Regions from separate parts of the Streptomyces sp. NPDC088733 genome, predicted to be linked through region 1. Evidence: riboswitches for the same ligand, from Rfam matches in the RefSeq annotation. Region 1 holds a riboswitch; the other holds the start of a gene.

Region 1 (6,728 bases):
GCACGTCGGCGCGAGCGGAATCCGGCTCCGCCCGACCGAAGGCGAGTGTCGGCGGTGAGCCATTCGGGCCGCGGGGCCAACCGCCCCGGGCCCGTCCTGGACCTCCGCCGGGCGCACGTGGTGCACAACCGCGAGGCGAGCCCGGCATCGACATCGTGCCGTGCCGTACTCGCCGCCCGGTCACGGCATCCTCGATGGTGCGCTGCGCTCTCCCGGGCAGCTCGGCGAGGAGGATCGGTCCCCGCCTCCGGCCCGGGTCGCTCCGGCCTGGCTGCCGGGCCAAGGGCGAGCGCATCGCCCCGGTCCCCGCGCCCTCGCGCCGTTGCCGGTCAGCCGCGGGGGAAGTACTCCCGCAGGTAGTCGTTGCCGAACGTGTCCGAGGGGTCCAGGCGGGCGGCGAGTGCGCGGAAGTCGTCGTAGCGCGGGTACAGCCCGGGCAGGTCGGCGGCCGGGACGGTGAAGAGCTTGCCCCAGTGCGGGCGGGCGGAGAACGGCCGCAGGGCCTGCTCGACGGCCTTCAGGGCGGACAGGACGGCGGCCGTGTCGGGGACCCAGGTGAAGTGGAAGGCGACGCTGTCGCGCCCGTAGGCCGGGCTCAGCCACAGTTCGTCGGCCGCGATGGCGCGGATCTCGCCGATTTGCACGGCGGGCGCGAAGTGCTCGCGCACCTCCCACAGGGCGTCGAACGCCGCCGCCGCGTCGGCGCGGTCCACGAAGTACTCGGACTGGATCTCCTCGCCGCTGCTGGGCGTGAACTCCATGCGGAAATGCGGCAGCCGCTCGTACCACGCGCCGACGTCGCCGTTCTGCGGCGTGCAGTGCTCGGCGGGCATGCCGGGGACGGGGTGCCGGGGGCCGTCGGCCAGGACGGCTCCGTGCCACTCGCGCGGCGCCGGGGCCGGCGGCGCGGCGGGGTCCTCGACGCGCTCCTTGAGCCACACCTGTTCCAGCACCGGGTCGTGCCAGCGGGTGAACGCCGAGACGCTGTAGCCGGCGGACATCACCTCGGCGAAGTTCCGGCCCAGTTCCTCGCGCGGCATGTCGTCGTAGACCCACTGGCGCGCGGAGAAGGCGGGGAGCAGGTCCAGCGTCAGGTGCGTCACGACGCCGAGTGCGCCGAGCGCGACGACGGAGCCCTCGAAGTCCGGGTCGCCCCGGCGGATCTCGACGTGCTCGCCGTCGGCGGTGACCAGGCCCAGCGCGCGGACGGCGCCGGCCAGGCAGGTGTTGGTGGTCCCGGAGCCGTGGGTGCCGGTGGCGCACGCGCCGGCCACGGAGATGTGCGGCAGCGAGCCCAGGTTGTGCAGGGCGAAACCGGCCCGGTCGATCGTCCCGGCGATCTCTCCGAAGCGCAGGCCCGAGCTCACGGTCGCGGTCCGCGCGGCGGTGTCGATGTCGACTGCGGCGGGCAGTGCGGCCGTGGAGACGTGGTCGCCCTCGGTGTCGGCGACGGTGCTGAAGGAGTGCCGGGTGCCCAGCGGCCTGATCCGCTCGGAGCGGGCCACGATCTCCTGCAGCGCGCCGACGGACTCCGGGGTGTGGAGCCGCCGTGCGTGGAAGGCGATGTTGCCGCCCCAGTTCCGTTCCGCGGACATCGTGGACGTTCCTTTCCGTCGTGCGGCGCCCGGCGTGCCGTGCGGCCGCCGGCCGAACCGCCCCACCAGGGGTGATCGGCGCCGATGAGGATCGTACGCCGCCCCCGCGCCGGCGGGTCGGGCGCCCGGCACCGGAGGCCGCGCGGGGCGGCCGGGGTGCCGGGCGGCGGGACCTGGGTCAGGCGACCGTGCCGGACTTCGCGATCTCGACGCGGGCGCTGGGGGTGCCGCTGCGCGAGCCGAGGGACTCGATCTTCTTGACGACGTCCATGCCCTCGACGACCTCGCCGAAGACGACGTGCTTGTTGTCCAGCCAGTCGGTGACGATGGTCGTGATGAAGAACTGCGAGCCGTTGGTGTCCCGGCCCGCGTTGGCCATCGACAGCTGGCCCGGCTTGGTGTGCTTGAGCTGGAAGTTCTCGTCGGCGAACTTGGCGCCGTAGATGCTCTTGCCACCGGTGCCGTTGCCGGCGGTGAAGTCGCCGCCCTGGAGCATGAAGTCCGGGATGACGCGGTGGAAGTGGGAGCCCTCGTAGCCGAAGCCGTTCTCGCCGGTGGCCAGCTCGCGGAAGTTCCGCGCGGTCTTGGGCACCACGTCGTCGAAGAGGGTGAAGACGATCCGTCCGGCGGGCTCGCCGTCGATCGTGATGTCGAAGTACACGTCGTTGTTGCTCATGCCGACATTTTCACATCCCCGGTCGCCGCCGCCGACCGCGCCCCGCGCGGGACACGCAGTTGACCAGCCGCGCGGCGGTGCGCATACCATCCGGGACATGCCGGAAACCGTGACCTTGCAGGGCGGACACGTCCGTCTGGAGCCGCTCACCCCGGACCACGCGGACGGGCTGCTGCGTGCCGCGCGGGAGTCCCGCGAGACCTATGGCTTCACCCTGGTGCCGGACGACCCGCCCGCGATGCGGCGGTACGTCGAGGAGGCGCTCGCGGAGCAGGTCACCGGCGCCGCGCTCCCGTTCGCGGTGGTCGACATCGCGCGCGGCGCCGTGGTCGGCTCGACGCGCTTCCTGGACCTCGACTACTGGTCCGCCGTCCCGGCCTGGCCCGCGGGCCGCACCACGCCGCGCCCGGCAGGGGCGCCCACGGTCGCCGAGATCGGCAGCACGTGGCTCTCCGCCTCGGCCCAGCGCACGCCCTGCAACACCGAGGCCAAGCTGCTGCTGCTCACCCACGCCTTCGAGACCTGGGGCGTGCTGCGCGTCACCTTGAAGACCGACGCCCGCAACGCCCGCTCGCGTGCCGCCATCGAGCGCATCGGCGGACGCTTCGAGGGCATCCGCCGCGCCCATGTGCGCGCGACCGACGGCACCGTCCGCGACAGCGCCTACTACTCCGTCCTCCAGGACGAGTGGCCGGACGTGCGGGCCGCGCTGCGGGGCCGCCTCCAGGGGTCCTGACGGCCGGGACCCCCGGGGCGGCGACGCCTGCGGGAGCTACGGGATCTCGACGCCCGCCTCGGCCGACAGGCGGTCGATCTCGGCGAGTTCGGCCGCGGTGAGGGGCTCCGCGTCCAGGGCCGCGAGGTTCTGGTCGAGCTGCGCGACGCTGCTTGCGCCGATGAGCACGGAGACCACCCGCGGGTCGCGCAGGACCCAGGTCAGGGCCAGCTGCGCGAGGGTCTGGCCGCGTTCGCCCGCGAGCTTGTTGAGGGCGTGGAGCAGGGTCAGCTTCTCGTCGGTGAGGGCGTCGCGCTTGAGGAAGTGGCCGAGGGCCATCCGGGAGTCCGCGGGGACGCCGTCGAGGTAGCGGTCCGTCAGCTGGCCCTGGGCGAGCGGCGAGTAGGCGATGAGAGCGGTCCCGGTCTCCCCGACGGCGTCGAGGACGCCCGCCTCGGGGCCGCGCTGCAGCATGCTGTAGGCGGCCTGGTGGATCAGCAGCGGGGTGCCGAGTCCGCGCAGGATCTCCGTGGCCCGGCGGTGGGCGTCCGCGGGGTAGTTGGAGATGCCCGCGTACAGCGCCTTGCCCTGGCGGACCGCGGTGTCCAGGGCGCCCATGGTCTCCTCCAGGGGCGTGTCCGGGTCGAAGCGGTGGGAGTAGAAGACGTCGACGTAGTCCAGGCCCATCCGGCCGAGGGACTGGTCCAGGGAGGCCAGCATGTACTTGCGGCTGCCCCACTCGCCGTACGGGCCGGGCCACATGTCGTACCCGGCCTTGCTGGCGATGAACAGCTCGTCGCGGTACGGGCGCAGGTCCTGGGCGAAGAGGGTGCCGAAGTTGGCCTCGGCCGAGCCGGCCGGCGGGCCGTAGTTGTTGGCGAGGTCGAGGTGGACGACCCCGCGGTCGACGGCGCGGCGCAGCACCGCGCGCTGGGTCTCCAGCGGCGAGGTGTCGCCGAAGTTGTGCCACAGGCCCAGGGACACGGCGGGGAGCAGGACCCCGCTGCGGCCGGTGCGGCGGTACTGCATGGAGGCGTAGCGGTCTTCGGCGGCGAGGTAGGGCACGCGGGGGCTCCCGGTCGAGGTGTGGGTACGGCGGTGCGCTGAGGTGTCGATGTAAGAAAATGTTCGGGATTGGGAGGCTACCCCTGGGGGTTCCGCGCTGTCACCCGGGTTCCCGGCCCTCCCGCGGGGTGGGAAGGGGGCGGGGGCGCCGCCGGGAATCGACGGGTGCGGGCATCGGTTGTCCCGCCGGGCACGACGACGTGCGCGGGCGCCATGACGCCTTCCTGGAGGGCGGGTTGGAACTCCCCTTGTCCTGCCTTATCCGGCATTGAGGGCCGTAAGCGGACATATGTATCCACAGTGCATGCGTAGGCAATAGGTACGTGATGGGTGTCACGCGGCGAACACGCTGCGGCGCCCCGCGGCGACCGAGCGTCGATTTATGCCCCCCATATTCACCACTCGTATACGGCCGTTCGCCCGGGGTCATCAATTCGCCTACACAGAGCGGACACATCTCACGTAACGTCACGGAATTCATTGATCGACTTGCCGGTCGGCAATTGCTGTGATTCAGGACCTTGCCGGGGCGCGATTGCGTCGTTTAGCTTCCAAGTCCCGCAGGCCGGATGCCGGCGGGAATTCTTCCGAGTGGAACGCCTAATCCTGCCGCCACTCGTAAGCCGGATGACAAGACCGCACGGCAGGAGCGGGGGACCCAGGTAAGTGCCGTTCCGTGTCACGGGACGGCTTGGGGTGAAGTCGCAGCGACGTGCCTTTGTTTGGCATGCCTCGATGCGGCCGGGCATCTCCAGCCCGAACCCGACAGCTCACCTCGTAGGCGTCGGAGAGGAATTCCCCATGCCCGCAAAGGGAAAGCACCGTCGTCAGCGGACCAACCGTTTCGTCCGCATCGGCGCATTCGCCGGCACCACGAGTGCCGCGATTGCCCTTCCGGTTGTCGGCGCCACCGGTGCCCACGCCGCTCCGGTGAGCGTCTGGGACAAGGTCGCCAGCTGCGAGAGCACCAACAACTGGTCCATCAACACCGGTAACGGTTTCTACGGCGGCCTCCAGTTCACCCAGAGCACCTGGGCCGGATTCGGCGGCACCAAGTACGCCGCCCGCGCGGACCTCGCGACCAAGGCCGAGCAGATCGCGGTCGCCGAGAAGGTCCTGGCCGTCCAGGGCCCGCAGGCCTGGCCGGTGTGCGGTCCCAAGGCCGGTCTGACCAAGGACATGGCCGACACCTCGGCCACCCCCGAGAGCGTCGCCGGCACCACGGCCCCCAAGCCCGCCACCCCTGCGAAGGACACGACGGCCGGCAAGCCCGCCGGCTCCACCTCCAAGCCGGGCACCGGCGGCAGCTACACGGTCGTCGGCGGCGACACCCTCTCCTCCATCGCGGACGCCCAGGACGTGACCGGCGGCTGGCACGAGCTGTACGCCGCAAACCGGTCCGTCATCGGTGGCGACCCCAACCTGATCCGCCCGGGCCAGGTCCTGGCGCTGAGCGGCACGGTCAAGGTCGCCCTCCCGGACAAGCCCGCGAGCACGCCCGCGCCGGCCAAGCCCTCCACCTCGTCCGCCTCCGGCTACACGGCCCCGCTGGACCACGTCACGCTGGGCACCCCGTACCACCAGGCCGGTTCCATGTGGTCGAAGGGCTACCACACCGGTGTCGACTTCATCGCCTCCACCGGCACCAAGGTGAAGGCGATCGCTTCCGGCACCGTGGTCTCCGCGGGCTGGGGCGGCTCGTACGGCAACCAGGTCGTCATCAAGCACGCGGACGGCAAGTACTCGCAGTACGCCCACATGTCCTCGCTGTCGGTCTCGGCCGGCCAGACCGTCTCCGAGGGCCAGCAGCTGGGCCTGTCGGGCGCCACCGGCAACGTCACCGGCCCGCACCTGCACTTCGAGGTGCGCACCACCGCGTCGTTCGGTTCCGACATCGACCCGCTCGCCTACCTGCGCGCGCACGGCGTCAGCGTCTGAACAACCTGACTGCCCGTCATCCGGCGGTAGTACGTGCCCTGTTCCCCGTACCGCGGGGGCAGGGCACGTGCCGTTGGCGAGTGACCGAAAACGGATCGAATATTTCCATTTCTGGTTTCCTCCCGATCGAACGATCAGTAGCCTCTGAGCCACGCGGCCGTCCCCACGGACCCGTGCCCTGATCCCGACGAGCTGGAGCCGTTGATGGAGCGTCCCGCCTGGGCCCCCCATGGCATCGACCTGTCCGTCCCGAGCGTGTCGCGCATCTACGACTACTACCTGGGCGGATCGCACAACTTCGAGGTCGACCGGGAGGCGGGGCGCCGGGCCATCGAGGCCTTCCCGGGCCTGCCCAAGATCATGCAGGCCAACCGGGCCCTCATGCGCAGGGCCGTGCGCTTCGCGGTGGACGAGGGCATCACCCAGTTCCTCGACATCGGCTCCGGCATCCCCACCTTCGGCAACGTCCACGAGGTCGCCCAGGCCGCGGACCCGGCCGCCCGCGTCGTCTACGTCGACCACGACCCCGTCGCGGTCGCCCACAGCCGCGCCGTGCTCGACGGGCACGGGAACGCCGCGATCGTTGCCGCCGACCTGCGGTCCCCGCGCGACATCCTCGACAGCGAGGAGACCCGCCGGCTGCTGGACCTCGACCGCCCCGTGGCGCTGCTGCTGGTGGCCGTCCTGCACTTCGTCGAGGACGCCGACGACCCCGCCAAGGCCGTCGCCGAACTGCGCG
Region 2 (5,280 bases), on a different contig from region 1:
CCCATGCTGCGCAGCCACGGCATCGGGTCGATCGGGTCGCCGCCGCCGGGGCGGACCTCGATGTGCAGGTGCGGGCCGGTGACGTTGCCGGTCGCGCCGACGCGGCCGATGGTGTCGCCGGTGGAGACCTTGCCCGAGGTGACCAGCATCGAGGAGAGGTGGCAGTACCAGAGCTCGGTGCCGTCGTCGAGGGTCAGGATGATGCGGTAGCCGTACGAACCCGCCCAGCCGGCCTCGGTGATGGTGCCGCTGTGGATGGCCTTGGCGGGGGTGCCGGTGGGGGCGGCGAAGTCCTGGCCGGTGTGGGTGTTGGCCCACAGGGAGCTGGACTGCCCGAAGCTCGCGGTGAGCGTGTACGAGGTCAGCGGCAGGGTGTAGCTCTTGGCGAGTTCGGCCAGGCGCGCGGCCTCGGCCTTCTTCGCGGCTTCCTCGGCGGCCTTCTTCTTGGCCGCGGCCTCCACGCGCACCTGCTGTGCGGCGGCGGCCTTGGCCGCCTTGGCGGCGGCCTCCTGCTGCGCGGCGGTGCGCGCGGCGTGGTCGGCGGCGTTCCGCTGCTGCTGGGCCTGGTCGAGGATGCGGGCGCGCAGCGCCTCGCCGGCGCCGGGGGTCAGGGCCTGGGCCACCGGCTTGGCCGTGGGCTCGCTCTCGAGCAGGCCGCCGATCCCGGGCACCTTGGAGACCTCGGGCAGCTTGGGGAGGGAGACGGGGAGCGGGTTCTTGCCCTCGGCGGTCGCGACACCGCCGACGCCGAGCACGGCCACGGCCGCGACACCGAAGACCGCCGAACCGCGGCCCAGGGTGCGCTGCTTGGCCACGCGGTGCCGGCCGCGCACAGGGGCGGTCGACTCCTCGGTGGGGTTCCACGGCTCGGTGGCCGGCTCCGGCTCGCCGTACGGGGGCAGCGGCTGCGCGGTGTTCGTGTCCCGGGTGTCCGCCTCGTGGGCGGGGGCCGCCTCGCGGACGCCGTACGCCTCGTCGAGGAAGGCTGCGGCCTCGACCGCGCTGCGCGGCTCGGGCACGGGGGCGACCGGCGTGAAGGGGGCGACCGGCTCGACGGGTTCGGCAGCGGGCTCAGGGGCGGCGGCGAGTGCTTCCTCGACCCAGCCGGCGGCGAAGTTCCACTCCGCGGTGTCCCAGCCGTCGATCGCGTTCTTCGTCGGCGGAGTCTGCTCGGTGGCCGGGGGGTTCCAGCCGGCGGCCATGTTCCACTCGGCGGTGTCCCACTCGGGGTTGGCGTACCCGGTCGTTTGTTGCTGTTGTCCGGGTATCAGGGCAGGCTCGTTCGACGCCACGCGGGCGCACTCCTTTCCTTCCTTCTCGCCTACCGGGTTAGCTGACGGGTTCGGAGCAGGAAGGTCTCCTACGAGGACTGTGCAAGCCCCCCGATTCACCCCAGGAAGTGGTTCCCCGGTTCCCGCGGACGGGATTCGGCAAGCGCACGGCGCCGCCCTGGCGGGCGACGGGTGACCGCGCTGCGTTATCGAACGTTAATAGAGGCAGCACCCAATTCCAAGCCGCTTCGGCGAGTTCACAGCGGGAATCTATGGGGATGTAACGGCCAGAGACGGACATTCCGCTGTGACTGCCGTGACCAACGAGATATGTGAGTGTGCATCAGTCGTTATGCGGAAGGGAGCTGTCTGCTCACGAGGAGTAAGGGTCGGCCCCGGGTCCCGGCGATCCAACACCCGCCCCCGGAAGGCGCCGAGAGGTCGCGGAGCACCGTCCGCGCCGGAGCCCGGTCCGGGGCTGCGGTGCACTTCACGCCACCCGCGAGGCCGGAAAGCGGTGGGCCCGGCGGTCGCCGTCCGGGTCCTCGTGGAGCGCGGCACCCGCCACGGAGAGGCACGGCACCGCGCGGCGGCGACCGCGGGCCCGGCGCCAGAATTCCCCGGGCGCCCCACGGGTCACACGACAGTGCCGTGACCCTCGTCACTCTTGACATGCGGCGGCTCTGCATGCATGGGGCGGCGGCGGTGTCGAAAGGCATCAGAACCCGGGCATACCGGCCGTCGTGACGGGCCATAAGAGGCCACCGGACGCTGATGCGCCGTCAATCACGTGACCACTGCGGCCGGCGGCCACCCCTCCGAGGAAGGCGCGCGGCCGGAGTCCGGTCCCGGACGGCGGGAGCCCCCACGCCCCCTATGCGACGGCCGCGCGGGTGCGTCATCATGCCCGAGTACGGCGGATTCGCCCGATCTTGGAGGCTGGCATGAAGCTGGGCAAAGCACTGGCCAAGGGCTACGCGGAGGAGACCGGCGACGAGCCGCCCGGTGTCGCGAAGGAGATCGACGTCGCGGCAGAGGTGACGGCCCGGACGGTCTCGTCGGCCGATGTCACGGCCGCCCAGGAGCCCGAGAGCGCCGAGGCCGCGGCCCGGTGAGGTACGGGCGCCGCTTGCCGGAGGAGCGGCCGGCGGTGCCGCCGACGGGCTGGAAGCTGGCGTTCCCCATGCTCTCCGCGGACGGCACGCGCGTCGGCTTCCGGGGCGTCTCCCTCGGGGGGCGCATCGTGTACGGCGTCCTGGACGACGCCCGGTGCGGCTACGGGAGACGGCACGCCAGCCCGGCCCGGGGCTGCGACTGCGGCTTCTACTGCCTCCACACGGCCGCCGAGGCGCAGGCGCTCACCTGCGCCACGGACTGCGGTGACGCGGTGATCCTCCAGGTCAGCGTGCTGGGCGCGTACACCCGGTACGAACGCGGCATGCGCTACGCCCGGCAGCGGGTGCGCACCGTCCGCATGGCGGCCTGCCGCTGCGGCCGCCCGGCACGCGTCTTCGTGCGCGACGGCACGGGCCTGCCGGGCTGGCGCACCCTCCAGGGCACCTGCCGCGCCTGCGCGGCGGACCTGCGGGTGCTGGACCCGGCGGACTTCGGCCGGCTCGCGGGCCCCGGCGTCAACGTCACCGGCGAGGCTCCGCTCCCCGCCGACGGCCCGCCGCTGCGCCAGGAGCTCGCCGCGGAGGCCGCGGCCCTGCGCGCCCGCCTCGACCACTTCCAGGAACGCCTCCGCCATCTGGAGGAGGGCGTCTAGCCCACCTCCGGCCCGTCTCCCGGGATGCGCCGCCCCGCCCCGTTCCGAAACCCCTCCCGCGCCCCCGACCTGGGCCGGGACGCGGGGCCGGGCGCGTGCATGACCGGCCGCCCATACTGGAGGACATGGAGCACAACGCCGAGCTCAGGGAGTTCCTGCGGACCCGCAGGGCGCGGCTGAGCCCTCAGGATGCGGGGGTGGCGGTCAGCGGCACGGCGCGCAGGGTGCCGGGGCTGCGGCGGGAGGAGCTGGCGCGGCTCGCCGGCGTGAGCACCGACTCGTACACCCGTTTGGAGCAGGGCCGGCAGCACAATGTCTCCGACGCGGTGCTGGACGCCGTGGCCCGGGCCCTGCGCCTGGACGCGAACGAACGGGCCAGCCTCTTCGAGCTGGCGCGGCCGCGGCAGGCCGCCCGCCGCCGCCCGCCCCACCGGCCGCAGCGGGTCCGGCCCGAGGTGCACCGCGTGCTCGATCTGCTGGACGGCCGTTCCCCGGCCCTCGTCCTGGGCCGGCACGGCGACGTACTGGCCTCCAACCGGCTGGCCCGCGCGCTGATCACCGACTTCGACGTGCTCCCGCACCGGGACCGCAACCTGGCGCGCTACCTGTTCCTCGACGAGGCCGCGCGGGACCTGTACCGGCAGTGGGCGGCCTACGCCGCCGAACTCGTGGGCGCCCTGCGGGCGCAGGCCGCGCGGTACCCCGACGATCCGGGGCTGACCGAGCTGGTCGGCGAACTGACCATAAAGAGCCCGGAGTTCCGCGACTGGTGGGCCGACCAGGGCGTCCGGGAACGGACCCACGGCGTCCAGCACTACCACCACCCGGTCGTGGGGGACCTGACGCTCGCGTACGAGAACGTGGTGTTCCCCGCCGACGCCGACCAGTCCATGTGCATCCACACCGCCGAGCCCGGCTCGTCCTCCGAGGCCGCGCTCCAGCTGCTGGCCACCTGGACGGGCGACGAGGCCCTCAGGAACGGCGTCCCGCACCACGAGCGCGACCACCGCTGACACGCGGAAGGGGGGCGGTGCCCGCCGGCACCGCCCCCCTTCCGCGAGATGACGCGACCGTCAGTCGTCGGCCTGGGCGCCGCTCAGGCGCATCCGGACGATCTGCGGGTCGTGGTCGCTGGCCTGGTCGGCGAACTCGGCGTTGATGTGCACGACGTCGTAGTCGTAGCGACGCAGGTCGGGGCTGAGCAGGATGTGGTCGAGGGACTGGGAGTTGCCCTCGTACACGTAGGTGTAGCGCTGCTCCGCGGGGAGGGTGGTGAGCAGGTCGGTCAGCACACCGCCCGAGGTCAGCGTGGACAGGGCGTCGGAGAACTCGTAGTCGTTGAGGTCACCGAGGACCACGACGCGGGCGTTCTTGTCGACGTCCAGCAGCGACTTCACGAACGTGTTGACCTCGGTGGCCTGCTGCTTGCGCTGGGCCTCGGAGGAACGGTTCGGCTGCTGGTTCTTGGCGTGCAGGGGCTCGTCGCCGCCCTTGGAGTTGAAGTGGTTCGCGACGACGATGACCTGCTTGTCGTTGAATTCGAACTCGCCGACCAGCGGCTTGCGGCTGCTGCCCCACGCCGAGCTGGTCGGGTCGATCCGGCCGGGCGAGACCGAGAGCCGGACGCCCTTCTTGGTCGCGACGGGCGCGACCGCGGTGCCGGCGTCGCCGCCCGGACGGTCCTTGAACACCACGCGGTCGGGGTTGAACAGGAAGACCTGGCGGATGTTGCCGCCGGGCTCGCCGCCGTCGGTGTCGTTCGTCGGGTCGACCGAGCGCCAGTCGTAGCGCGGGCCGCCGGCGGCGACGATCGCGTCGATGAACTTGCTCACGGTCCGGTCCGCGGCCACGGTGCCGTCGTCGACCGCGCCGTTGTTGTCCTGGATCTCCTCCAGGGCCACGATGTCGGGCGAGGACAGGTTGGTGACGACGCCCTCGGCGAGCCGCGCGAACTTGTCGGCCGGGTCGGACGGGTCGAGGTTCTCCACGTTGTACGTGGCGACCGCGAGCTCGGCGTCCTTCTGCTTGCGGGTGACCTCGCGCTTCAGGCCCATGTCGACCCGGCTGCCCACCGTGGTGGCCTGGACGTTGTAGCCGCCGAAGCTGTCGTAGTCGATGGGGCCCGCGGTGTCGCCGGTGAACTTGTCGCCGACGTTCGCGGCCGGCACCGGGGCGCCGCTGTTCAGCGACATCACCTTGATACGGCCGGTGTTGGGCTGCGCGTACGAGCCGTAGACGGTG

What was found. Region 1 has a riboswitch for cyclic di-AMP ahead of ACIP64_RS16025 (transglycosylase family protein). Riboswitches for the same ligand answer to the same signal wherever they lie in the genome.
Region 2: linked by a shared signal. The riboswitch ahead of ACIP64_RS27965 (M23 family metallopeptidase) and the one ahead of ACIP64_RS16025 (transglycosylase family protein) in region 1 are both predicted to bind cyclic di-AMP.

What each region holds. Positions count from the first base shown of each region.
Region 1 covers NZ_JBIVLH010000007.1:322,103-328,830, reverse strand. The annotation lists gene ACIP64_RS16045 (D-arabinono-1,4-lactone oxidase) at 330-1,595, opposite strand; gene ACIP64_RS16040 (peptidylprolyl isomerase) at 1,774-2,271, opposite strand; gene ACIP64_RS16035 (GNAT family N-acetyltransferase) at 2,369-3,007, shown strand; gene ACIP64_RS16030 (aldo/keto reductase) at 3,044-4,051, opposite strand; cyclic di-AMP (ydaO/yuaA leader) riboswitch at 4,639-4,848, shown strand; gene ACIP64_RS16025 (transglycosylase family protein) at 4,853-5,989, shown strand; gene ACIP64_RS16020 (SAM-dependent methyltransferase) at 6,194-6,728, shown strand, end outside.
Region 2 covers NZ_JBIVLH010000017.1:91,305-96,584, reverse strand. The annotation lists gene ACIP64_RS27965 (M23 family metallopeptidase) at 1-1,292, opposite strand, end outside; cyclic di-AMP (ydaO/yuaA leader) riboswitch at 1,304-1,443, opposite strand; gene ACIP64_RS27960 (hypothetical protein) at 2,216-2,386, shown strand; gene ACIP64_RS27955 (hypothetical protein) at 2,422-3,039, shown strand; gene ACIP64_RS27950 (helix-turn-helix transcriptional regulator) at 3,165-4,052, shown strand; gene ACIP64_RS27945 (endonuclease/exonuclease/phosphatase family protein) at 4,113-5,280, opposite strand, start outside.